3 regions of the Paenibacillus sp. XP01 genome follow, and region 1 is predicted to be linked to each of the others. Evidence: riboswitches for the same ligand, from Rfam matches in the RefSeq annotation. Region 1 holds a riboswitch; each other region holds the start of a gene.
What was found. A riboswitch is a leader RNA that binds a small molecule or an ion and turns the genes downstream of it on or off. The one in region 1 is predicted to bind cobalamin.
Positions count from the first base shown of each region.

Region 1 (4,228 bases):
GCCCGAACTTTTTGCCGCCGAGGAACAGGTCGTAACCGCCTTTGCGGTACACGATGCCGATATCCTCCAACACCGCGCCGTAACATGCCATGCCGCAGCCGTTCAGGGCCACGCTCGTTTCCTTCGGCGCACTCACGCCGCCGATGACGGCCTGCAGGTGTTCTGCCATCGGTACGGCATCATCCTTCTCCATGTTGCAGAAGTCGCAGGCTTTCACCTTGATGACGTCCCCGATCGGCACCACGATGAACTTCGCGGCGCGCAGCTCGGCAACGAGCCGGTCCGGCTCGAAGGTTGGCACGCGCAATATGATCTGGTGCTCCGGCGTATACTCCAGCTCGCCGTCGTCACCCGCGCATTGCGCAAGCAGCGCCATCTGTGCGGCGCTGAACTTTTTGTTGCCGACGCCGGGCGATACGCCCACCTCGAAGAGCGGCGGCTTGCTGCCTGGCGCGGGCGCCGTGCGCTCCAGGGCCTGCGGCGCAGCGGCTCCAGGCCCGGCGTCCAGCCAGCGGCTGGCTGCTTCGACCGCGAGGGCCCCGCCTGCCGCGAGCCGACCGAGCGCCTCCGCGGCCAGCTCGGCTGCGCCGATGGACGCGGCTGCGGCGGCTGCGTGCGGCGCGGCAACCGCCGGCGCAGGCCGCTCGGCGACGAGCACAGCGATGGCTCCGCCGGCATCGCTGCCCGACGGGCTCGTCGCCGTTCCCGCAGGCGCAGCGCCGGCCGCGCCTTGGCCCGCTGCCGTACCGCTCGCGGCAGCACGGGCCTCCATCGCGCCGAGCGACCATGGCTCGGCTTCCGTGCGCAGCCGCTCATGCGGCCGGAGCGGCTGTTCCGTCGCGTTCAGCGTGTATTTCCGCTGATAGCCGCGCGGGGTCACCATGAGCCCTTCGTACATCATGGTGGACGAATTGCCGATGATCACGGTCGTCAGCATGCCGATGTCATGGTTCAGCATGTCCTCCAGCGTGGTGATGACCACATGCTGGCGGTCGCGGTACGCGCTTTTGACCAGCCCGACAGGGGTCTTGGGATCACGGTAACGCAGCAGAATCTCCTGCGTTTCTACGATCTGGCGGGTCCGCCTGCCGCTCCGCGGATTGTACAATGCAATGACGAAATCAGCGGAAGCCGCGGCCTCAACCCGGCGCTTAATGGTGTCCCACGGGGTCAGATGGTCGCTCAAACTGATCGTGCAAGCATCGTGCATGACAGGCGCTCCCAGCAAGGAAGCGCAGGACTGGATCGCCGAAACGCCCGGAACCACCTCCACTTCCACGCCGCTGTCCGGCTTCCATCCGCGCTCCATCAACACCTCGTATACGAGGCCGGCCATACCGTATACGCCCGCGTCGCCGCTGGAAATCACGGCCACGATTTTTCCCGCTTCCGCCTGTCTTACCGCTTCCTGCGCACGGCTGACTTCCTCGGTCATGCCCGTACGTACGATTTCCTGTCCGGTCAGCAGCGGCCGAATCAGGTCGACGTACGTGTTGTAGCCGATAATGACCTCGCTCTCTCTCAGTGCCTCAAGCGCCCGGTGGGTAATATGCTCCATGGCCCCTGGACCGAATCCGATAACAAGCAGCTTGCCTAGTCCTTGCATCTGTTTCTCCTCCTCCGATAACCTGTCCGACTTAAACAGTGAAGAAGGACGGCTAAGCCGGCCTTCTTCGCGCCTTATCGCATATTCAAAACTCTGAGAACGCCAATAAATCCCGTCCGCAATGCGGACGGGATACGAATGTACGTATGCTCAAGAACACAGCATCATTCCGTGGAAGAATGATCCTGCTGATGCATGGCCCGGAAGGGTCTGCCGGACGGACCTATGGTCCGCCCTTTTCCTGATCGTTCGTACACCGCTCCTTTCCGCGAAGGGTCCGGTGACACATTCAAGGTAGGTCTCCTGGCTCTGGTTCATCAGCTTCCTTTTCCGTCTTCCCCGGTGATCCGAGTGACTTATCAGCAGCAGCTCCAACGTCTGCGCAACCGATATTATTGAAAGGAGCCTCCCCATTACAGTGGCGGGACCGCTCGGGATTTGCACCCGATTCCCTGTTACCTCTTGCCTGAAAGCAAGAGCACCTTGTCTGTTTTCATGTGATGATATTGTCTTCATCATACCATCCGTCAGGAAATGATGTCCATGCCCATGAAGGCCTGCATTCATTTAATTTTCCCGCCCGGACGCAATCCTTTGCCTGCGAAACCAAAAAGGCCCTGATCCATGTATGGATCAAGGCCTCTTCTTATTAGCTTTTCCGTTCCTCTTCGGTTGACCAAAACCCGCACATCAGCATAGCGAAGGACTGCTCTCAGCCTTTTCGCCTTTTTATACCGTGCATCCTTTAAGCCTGATCTACCTTCAAAGCGGCGTAATAACGGCCCAGCTCCACGATGAGCGCCCCCATCTTTTCTTCCTCGGGGACAACGCGAACCTCGATGCCTTCCTCGCGCATGGCATTTGCCGTTACTTTGCCCACCGAAGCGGCCACCACGCCCTGCCTGAACGCCTCCTGCATCTGTTCCAGCTTGCCTTGCGAAGCTGCGTATTCCGTCAAAAAACGCACCTGCGGGCCGCTTGTAAAAGCAACGGCGTCAACCTCGTTCGCGATGATTTCGTTCAACAGCTGCGCCAGCTCCGCTTCTTCCGGCGGCACATGCCGATAAGGCAGCACCTGCCGCACCTGGGCGCCTTGCTGCTCCAGCCAACTCACCAGTTTCGGTGCCGTTTCGCCATGGAGCTGCAGCATCACTTTTTTCCCGGCAAGATCATGGGCAGCAAACTCGCGGATCAACCCTTCCGTGCTGCCATCATCGTCCCGAACGATGGGTGAAAGCCTGCGCTTGCGCAGTGCATTCACCGTTTTGTATCCTCTCGCCGCAATCGACGAAGCCGCAAGTACATCAAGCAGCGCTCCGGCAAGCTCCATATCCTCTGCCATATCAAAAATGGCATCGAGCCCCATGCCCGTCGTCAGCACCGCCCAGTCCGGCGGATTGGAAATCCAGGAGACCAGTCCGTCCCGAATGCTCCGGTCATCCAGAAACACCGTTCCCTGTGCAGGCCGTACCAGCGGAATTCCGCCCATTTTTTCAACCAGCAGGGACATCTCCCTCGACTTGCGCGGTCCCGTCAGAGCCACGCGTATGCCTGCCAAATGTTGCGCCATATCGTTCCCCCCAGTTGGATTCTGCCGAAAGTTCATCAGTCTGACTTCAGTATACAGGCAGAGCCCATGCAGGGGAACCTTGAATACCCTTTATTTTCGGGGTTTTCCTATAACGATTTTTTATAAAATCCATAAACCATGCACCTTCTTAAGAAGGTTGAAGTTTTCCGCCCTGCGGGCCGCTTCGCTTTCTTTCATCCTCCTGCCCGGATTTCTCCGCATGCTGCTCATGCTTGCCTGCCCGTTTCTTTTTGGGTCGAAGAAACAGAAACAACAGGATCGGAATCAAGACCTCAAACACTATGGCGATCCATGTCCATTCCCGCGTAAACCGGTAAAGCTGGACGGCGTTCCGGAAAAACCAAAACGCGCAAACAAACCCGAGCAGCGCAATCGGTCCGGTCAGCACTTTGCCGGATACCTTCGGAATCATCCGTTTGAGCCCCCAACATACAAAATACAGATCAAACGCGATTTTGGTAACCATGGCAGGCAGGGTCGCCGCGGCCAATGGCAAGTCAAACCGGTCCAGAAACTCGCTGATCTGCAATTGCCGTGCCAATTCGTAAGAAGGATACACCAACCGTGAGGCAATTTCCACGCCGATGGACGCAATCGTTTCAATAAGGATCAACATCATCAGCAAAACGGCCCATAACATTCCCCGAAAAGCAGGCTTGAATTTAAAGTCACTGCCTTTCATGACAAAGGGGAGCGCAACCATCTCGCCAAAAAAGGAAAACATGTACCAAGTGCCTCTCCCCACGCCTGCCGCATCAACGTCCAAATACGGCAGCAGATTGTTCAGGTCTACTTGCGGGGCAACCATAAACGGCACGATGACCGAATTGACCAGAAACAGCGTGACATACAGCTCTGACATTCCGATCAGTGATCCCAAACCGCCCCTCACGATAAAAACGGCCATCACGAGGATCGTTAGTGCAATGATCGAGATCGGGGTCGTTTCCAACAACGTTATGCTGACATAATCGCCGATCAAACGCAAATCCCTCGCGAAAATAAAGAGAAAAAACAGGATGTACAGCATA
Region 1 covers NZ_CP139481.1:6,440,328-6,444,555, forward strand. Annotated here, with positions in the region: gene cobJ (precorrin-3B C(17)-methyltransferase) at 1-1,606, opposite strand, end outside; cobalamin riboswitch at 1,883-2,107, opposite strand; gene SNR34_RS29005 (uroporphyrinogen-III synthase) at 2,352-3,176, opposite strand; gene SNR34_RS29010 (GerAB/ArcD/ProY family transporter) at 3,325-4,228, opposite strand, start outside.

Region 2 (4,228 bases), 740 kb from region 1:
CAAACGATTCGGGTACGACGCGCCCCGCTGAAAGCGGCGGCGGCGACATATTCCTTTTGTCGCAGCGATATGACCAAACTTCTCGCCATGCGCGCATATTTGGCCCACCAGACCACCGACAGCGCGATGACCGTATGAAGCAGACCCGGACCCAACATGCCGACGACGGCGATGGCGAAAATGATTCCGGGAAAAGCCATCATCGTATCGGCCAGCCGCATCAACAGCGAATCCACGATGCCGCGCGCATAACCGGCAATGATGCCGATGCCTACGCCGATCCCGAACACGATGCCGATCATCATGAAGGTCAGCAGCAGCGACGTGCGTGCCCCATACAGGATACGGGACAGAATGCATCGTCCCAATTGGTCGGTCCCGAGCGGATACTCGGGGCTGGCGGGTTGCAGCACCATGCCAAAGTTGGTGGCCAGCGGATCATGCGGCGCAAACAGGGGGGCGATCATGGCGAGCACGATCCAACACGCCGTCAACGCGAGCACCACGGCGAACCAACGATGCTGCGACAACGTAAGCCGGAATGTCCTCATCATACATCCACATCCAATCGGATCCGCGGGTCTCGCAGATGGGTCCATACATCGACCAACAGATTCAACACGACATACATCGTAGCCATCCAGATCACATAACCCTGAATGAGCGGATAATCCCGTGAAAAGATCGCTTCCACCGCCATCTGGCCCACGCCCGGCCACACGAACAAGCTCTCTATGATTGCGGCCCCGCCGAGCAGAGCCCCGGTAGACATGCCCATTAGCGTGATGACTGGAAGCATCGCGTTCGGAAGAATATGCCGGATCATGATTGTTCCTTCCTTCATGCCTCTGGCTCTGGCTCCGTCTACGTAGTTCTGGGAATGTTCCTCCAGAATGACGGCGCGGATTTGCCTGCTGTACTGAGCGATCAAAGGCAGTGCCAGCGTTAATGCAGGCAATACGAGACTATGCAGACCCGAGCTGCCCGTGACGGGAAACAGCTTCAGATGCACGCCGAACCAGAGCATAAGCAGCATGCCCAGCCAGAAGCTTGGCATGGACAACCCTGCGAAGGAGAACAGGCGAATGATGAGATCCAGCACTTTATTTCTATGGATGGCCGACAGGATGCCGAGCGGAAACGAAACAACGACCACAAGAAGCATGGCACCGCCTGTCAAACGCAGCGTGGCCGGCAAACGTGACATCAGCACGTCGAACACGGGCCGGCCGTATTTGTACGACGTACCGAAATCTCCTGTCCCGACTTGTCCAAGCCATAGGCCGTACCTCACCCAAAAGGGCTTGTCCAGTCCCAATTCTGCCCGCACCTGCTCAACCAGCTCCTCGGATGGCGTCACGCCCGTAGCCATGAGCATCAGCCTGGCCGGGTCTCCCGGCGACAGGTAGGTCAGGAGAAAGGTCAGGAAGGTGATGCCGAACAGAACGGCTGCCAGCTGAAGTATTCTTTTACCGATGTATTTGCCCAAAAGCCAGCCGTCCTCTCTGCTTCGATTCACAGCAAACCCGATCTCTGCCATGCAAAAAAGGCATCCCTCTCCCGTATATTCCCGGATAAGGACGCCTCAAATAAACCGATTCCCATACAAAAATCGCGCTAATTCAAAACACCTTCCTATCTCCCGTAGGCTGTTGCTGTGTTGTCAAACCGGGCAGGTCTCCTGGCTTCAGGATCAACATCGTTGCAGCGCCTTCCCGGCTATGGCCAGTGGCTTATCGCTGCCTGATTCCCCTGTTACAGTGGCGGGACCGCGCCGGCATTTCACCGGCTTCCCTATTAAGCTTGTACCCGATCGGGTACAGCACCCAGTTCCATCTATTCGATTGGTATGTGTTCCAGTATAACTGGCAGGTAGGCAAGATCATAGCTTTTTCTTCAAATTTAAGGGACTTATTCTATCGTGTATCACTCGTTTCAGTGGACTTGGTTCTGGCTCCCTTCGGAGACATGCCGGTGACCTTTTTGAACATTTTGGAGAACAATAGCGGGTCCGTATATCCCACCGAATGTGCCACCTCGCTAATGGACAGCATCGGACTCTGCAGCAGCTCGGCGGCGCGATTCATCCGGTATTCCAGAAAAAAAGATTGCAGCGGCTTGCCGTACTTTTCCTTAAACAGCCCCGACAGGTACGTGCGATCCAGTCCTACGGCTTGCGCGATGTCGAGAACGCTCGTTTTTTGGCTATATCGGTTCTCCATGTATCTCACCGCCTGCCGTATGTACTCTTCTTTGGTAGAAGAAGGCTGCCGCTTGCCCTCCTCTTCCGGTGAAGAAGCAATCAGCTCGGCTATGAGGCGATACAACAAGCTTTGAGTAAACACGTCCGCGCCCGAGCGGCCGGACACCTGAACCATTTCCTGATACAATCCGTCCAGCGCCGCCTCGTTCCTTGCCCGAAACACCGGATGATCGGAATTCAACTGCGCGCGCTGCATGAACGCTTTGGCCTGCACGCCTTTGAAGCCAAACCACGAATACGTCCATGGGTCCGCCTCGTCGGCTTCATAATGCACGATCGTGTCGGGGAGAATGAGAAAACCTTGTCCCTTGGTTAACATATGCTGCCGATCGTTCATCAGCACCTTGCCGCGTCCCTTGTGAACGTAATGAATAATGTAGCTGTCACGCACACCCGGCCCCCAGTAATGCAGAGGCTCACAGTCCTCCCACCCGAAAAAAAGCATGACCAATTCCATCTGCGTCCAATCCATCGGCACCACATTCATTTCGATTCTGCTCACGTCTGTCCCTTCCTTCTGTTTGGAGAGCCGCCAACGTTTGCACCCACGACTCACTTCTTCAAGTTTTATCAAAATTATAACAGGCAAACCGGGCCATATCGCAATGTAAACGAATGCAAAAATGGGATTATGCCATGTTTACGTGAGGTTGCGCCATAGTGAAACGTGCCAAATCGCCCTATAGTGGAGGTACACCAATCCACCAGGGAGGCTGAGCCTGAAATGAACAAAATTACGTTTCTCGGTGCGGGAAGCACCGTGTTTGTAAAAAACGTCCTCGGCGACGTCATGATGACCGAAGCGCTGCAAGATTTTGAACTGGCACTGTTCGATATCGATGCCGAGCGGCTGCGCGATTCCGAACGGCTGCTGGTCAGCATGGCACGTTCGCTTGGCAGCGGCTGCAAGGTGCAAACCTATTCCGATCGCAAGGAAGCGCTGCGCGGAGCCAAATACGTCATTAATGCCATCCAGGTGGGCGGATACGATCCGTGCACGATCACCGACTTCGAAATTCCGAAAAAATACGGCCTGCGCCAGACGATTGCGGATACGCTCGGCATCGGCGGCATTTTCCGCAACTTGCGGACCATTCCGGTCATGCTGGATTTCGCCCGGGATATCCAGGAAGTCTGCCCGGATGCCTGGTTCCTGAACTACACGAATCCGATGGCGGTGCTGACCAACGTCATGAGCGTGCATGGCGGCGTGAAAACGGTCGGCCTCTGCCACAGCGTGCAAGTGTGCGTACCGCATCTCTTCGACGCCCTCGGGATCGATCAGACCGGTGTTGTCGCCAAAATTGCGGGCATCAACCATATGGCCTGGCTGCTTGAAGTCACGCGGGACGGACAGGATCTGTATCCGGAAATCAAACGCCTTGCCCGCATCAAACAACAGGAGAAGCACGACGACATGGTGCGCTTCGAGTTGATGCATCGCTTCGGCTATTATGTGACTGAATCTTCCGAACACAATGCCGAGTATCATCCGTATTTCATCAAAAAGAATTACCCCGAACTGATCGAGCGCTTCAACATTCCGCTGGACGAATATCCGCGCCGCTGCGTCAATCAGATCGAAGGCTGGAAAGAAATGCGCGAGAAGCTGTTCGCCAGCGAAAACATCGAGCATACCCGCAGCCGGGAGTACGCCTCCCATATCATGGAGGCCATGGAGACGAACCGTCCTTATAAAATCGGCGGCAATGTCATGAACACCGGACTCATCACCAACCTGCCGCGCGAAGCCTGTGTCGAGGTACCGTGTCTAGTCGACGGATCGGGCATCACTCCGACGTACATCGGCGACCTGCCACCGCAGCTGGCTGCGCTGAACCGCACCAACATCAACACCCAACTGCTCACCATCGAAGCTGCCATCACAGGCAAAAAGGATCACATCTACCATGCAGCGATGCTTGATCCGCATACGTCGGCCGAGCTTTCCATCGACGACATCGT
Region 2 covers NZ_CP139481.1:282,292-286,519, reverse strand. Annotated here, with positions in the region: gene nikC (nickel transporter permease) at 1-554, opposite strand, end outside; gene nikB (nickel ABC transporter permease) at 551-1,519, opposite strand; cobalamin riboswitch at 1,655-1,845, opposite strand; gene SNR34_RS01310 (AraC family ligand binding domain-containing protein) at 1,917-2,765, opposite strand; gene melA (alpha-glucosidase/alpha-galactosidase) at 2,988-4,228, shown strand, end outside.
Region 2: linked by a shared signal. The riboswitch ahead of nikB (nickel ABC transporter permease) and the one ahead of cobJ (precorrin-3B C(17)-methyltransferase) in region 1 are both predicted to bind cobalamin.

Region 3 (4,228 bases), 2.0 Mb from region 1:
AGTTCACGTCATGCAGGGCATGATGGGAGCCATAGCTTTTGCTTGCGCCCTTCACTTCGATCAGAGATTGGTTCCCGCTCACGGCATCATCCCCTTTTGCAGCTTTTTGTTGCGGTGCAGCAGGTAGGCGAAGAACGGTGCTCCCACAAATGCCGTGACGACGCCGAGGGGAATCTCGGTCGGTGCCAGCAAGGAACGGGCAATCGTGTCGGCCCATACCATGAAGATCGCACCGCCTATGGCGGAGAGCGGCACCAGCAGACGGTAATCCGGGCCGACGATCAGCCGCAGCATATGCGGAATGACCAAACCGACAAAACCGATCACGCCCGACACCGAGACGGCCCCAGCCGTCAGCAGCGTACCCACGCCGAGCACCGCCAGCTTCAATCGGTCGACGCGAACCCCGATGTGGGCAGCCTGTCTTTCGCCCAGCGCCAAAATGTTCAATGAACGAGCTTGGCTCCACAGCACGAGCAAACCAAGCAGGAAATATGGGAAAAGGATGGCCGTATACGACCATCCACGCAGTGCCAGACTTCCCATCGTCCAATATATAATTTCGTTAATCGTTTGTTTGGACATGGTGGACAGGAAGGATACGACCGCTCCCAGGAAACTCTGCATCACCACGCCGGCAAGAATGAGGCTGTGCGTCGGGATTTTGCGGCCTTCGCGCGCCAAAGCCAGCACAAACCACAATGTCAGCACTCCGGTCACGAAAGCAACCAACGGCAGCGTCCAGACGCCGATCAGCGCATATTGCAGGCCGAAAAAGATCAACACGGCTGCCCCCACCGACGCTCCGGACGATACGCCAAGGGTGAACGGGTCGGCCAGCGGGTTGCGCAGTACGCCCTGAAATCCAGCGCCGGCCACGGTCAATGCTGCGCCGACGAGAACAGCGAGCAGTACCCTCGGAAGGCGTACCTTCCATATGATCTGTTCCGCTGCAGTCGTCCAATCCGGAACGATCCGGTCACCCAGCCATGGAATGTGATGCAGAATAATACCTGCAATATGCCGGATCGGCAGCGAGACCGAGCCGATGCCGGTGCAGATCAGCACGGTCAGGACAAGCAGCACCATGCCTGCTGTGCCGTACACTGCAAGTTTGCGGCTCATTGGAACAAGTCAGGATAGACCGCCTTGGCCACTTCCTTCAAGCCTTGGGTCACGCGAGGACCTGGACGAGTCAGCAGATTGGCATCCAAACCGATGACCTGATCGTTTTTGACGGCTGTAATTTGATCCCAACCGCTGCGGGCCTTGATGATTTGATCCAGTGTTTTGGAGTCTTCCACCACGTCGTCCGCGTACAAAATCACATCCGGATTGGCGGCGATGATGTTTTCTTCGTTGATTTCATTCCAGCCTGTCATGTCGGAAGCGACGTTCGTAGCACCGGAAAGCGTGATGATTTCATCCATGAACTCTCCCTTGCCCACAGTCCAGCCTGGGGAGAACTCCACGTACACTTTTTTCTTGTCTTCCGGTTTCACCGATTTGACCGCTTCCGTCACGTCAGCCACATCTTGTTTCATCTGTGCGGCCAATTTCTGGGCTTCTGCCTGACGGTCCGTAATTTTGCCGAACGTTTCGATGTTTTTGATTACGTCATCGACCGATTTCGGGTCTGTTTTGAAAATGGTGATACCCAAGTCGCGCAGCTTTTTCACGGCTTCCTCGCTCATCGAAATCCCCGTTACCACGAGATCGGCATCCGCTGCAATGATCGACTCTTCGTTCGGCTTGGACACGCCGCCCATCTTCGGTTTTGTCGTCGCTGCTTCCGGATAATCGTCGAAATCGGATACGCCCACGATCTGCTCGTCCAATCCGAGCGCGAACAGCGATTCCGTTTCGGCTGGCGATACGGAGACGATCTTTGTCGGCGCCTTTTCAAACGTAAACGACTCGCCCGTTGCATCGGTCACCGTGAACGGATACTGCGTTTTGAGGTCCGTCTGCGCCTGTTCCTGGGATTGCCCCTGTGCCGGCTGCTGCGTGCCTGCGCCTCCTTCGTTGTTCGTTGTTGCCGCTCCGCATCCTGCGAGAGCGAATGTCAGCATCGCTGCGCTCAGCAGGGACGCCATGCCTTTCCATGTCGTGAATCTCATGATTGGATTCTCCCCTTTTTCTGTGTTTGGTAGATCGAAGACTGTGCTTCCGCCCGTGTCTGTCCCTTGAATGGCCGTTTCTTGAAAAAAAATCCCCGATCCTTGCGATCAGGATCAGGGATAACGTCTCGCATATGGCGATCCGCGCACGACAGCACAAGGCCGCATGCATGGAGCATTGCCCGAAACGCTGTCCTTTCCTCGAAGGAACACCGATGGTTAAACGCCCTGGGCAGGCAACCTGACTTTCCACGCCGAATCGGCTGGATTACAGTGGCGGGACCGTGCCGGATTTGCACCGGCTTCCCCTGTTTTACCCGTTTGCCCTCTCCGGATCGTCCGCACGGACGCCGTGATTTTCGGGAGTAACGGGTCCCATGGTCGTTAATATTGCATCCCCATTCAAGTGGGTGTGCATCTGCTGCCGAACGCCTTCGCCAGCTCTTGAAACGATGCTTGTACCGAAGCCACACTTCTGTTGTGATTATAGGTGATATCGACCGTGCTTACAACCCGATTTCGGGAAAAGGAAGACGGATTGCCTTCCGTCCGTCCGGCGAACGTTCCAATTGAAGCCGGATCGCTTGCCCCGGAATGACCGAAACGTCCCAGAACGCCTGACCTGGCAGCAGCCGAGTCAGCATATAACGAATGACCCCGCCATGCGTAACGACCAGATCTTTCGTCTGCGCTGTTGTCGAATCACCAGTTCTCTCATGCCGGGGTTCCGCCCACATTACTTCATTCAAAAAATCATCAATCCGGGCAGAAAACGATGACCACGGTTCCCCGCCGGGCGGAGTTACTGTTTGCGGTGAATCGATCCATTCCCGGTAACGGGCCAAATGCTTCAGTTCCTCATAGGTACGCCCTTCCCATTCGCCAAAATGGATTTCTCTCAGCCGGGAGTCCATATGCGCTTGCCCTGCGTGCAAGGGCGCGATCCGTTCCAGCGTCTGACGGCAGCGAAGCAGATCGCTGCTATGGACCGAAGCCCACTTAATGCCGCCCAACTGCACGCGCAGTGAGGCCAATTCCTGCTCCGCTTCAGGCAGCAAACCGATATCGGTATGGCCGAGGTACCTCTTTTCCGTGTTCCACGCCGTCGTGCCGTGACGAACAAGCCATAATTCTTTTTCCCATCGATCGTGTGTCCCTTGCTGATCCTGTTGTTCTCCCCGTCTTGTCATCATGTCCATAACAACGAGCCTCCGCAGAACCAAACCAGCAGGTTGACCAAAATGCAGAGCAGTACGAACGATCCGGCCGACCAGAACATCAGGCGCGACGTGCGCACGATGTCTTCGGCCTCCATTGGACGAGTGGGCTCACCCATATATGCACGAAACGAAGCTACGCCATGGTAAACATTGTGCCCGCCAAGCCGAATGCCCAGCGCTCCGGCGACAGCCGACTCAGGAAACCCGCTGTTCGGACTTGGATGCAATCGTGCATCCCTGGAGACCATGCGTGCCGACTGCCTTGCGTCCAGCTTCATGACCCAGGCGCCCGCGATGAGCAATAAGGCCGTGATCCGCGCCGGAATCCAGTTGGCCCAGTCGTCAAGACGTGCCGAGGCCCAGCCGAGATGCAGGTACTTTTCGTTTTTGTAACCAACCATGGAATCCAAGGTGTTAACGGCACGATAGGCCATGGCCAGCGGAGCTCCTCCGATCAGCGCGTAGAACAGCGGGGAGACGATGGCATCGACGATGTTTTCGGCCACCGTTTCCACTGTCCCGCGCACGATCTCCGGTTCCTCCAGATGCTCGGTATCCCTGCCCACGATCATGCCGAGCGAACGTCTGGCTCCCGGAAGGTCGCCTTGCGCCAAATGGCGATAAACCTCCATGCCTGCATCCTTCAGTCCTTTGGACGCAATGGTGGTCGCAATTAACAGGATTTCGGCCAAAACAGCGAGCACTGGATGGATCAGCCCCAGCACAATGAGTACCAACCAGGTCAGAATAAAAGCACCGCCGGCAATCACGATCGGGAACCATAATCCGGCCTTTTTGAGCCCTTGATCCGAATGAACCTTGGCACGGATCCATCGTTCCAACGCCGTAATGCCCTTGCCCATGCCGATGACCGGATGAGGAATCCAG
Region 3 covers NZ_CP139481.1:1,555,330-1,559,557, reverse strand. Annotated here, with positions in the region: gene SNR34_RS07090 (ABC transporter ATP-binding protein) at 1-82, opposite strand, end outside; gene SNR34_RS07085 (FecCD family ABC transporter permease) at 79-1,125, opposite strand; gene SNR34_RS07080 (ABC transporter substrate-binding protein) at 1,122-2,120, opposite strand; cobalamin riboswitch at 2,335-2,488, opposite strand; gene SNR34_RS07075 (histidine phosphatase family protein) at 2,627-3,319, opposite strand; gene cbiB (adenosylcobinamide-phosphate synthase CbiB) at 3,310-4,228, opposite strand, start outside.
Region 3: linked by a shared signal. The riboswitch ahead of SNR34_RS07080 (ABC transporter substrate-binding protein) and the one ahead of cobJ (precorrin-3B C(17)-methyltransferase) in region 1 are both predicted to bind cobalamin.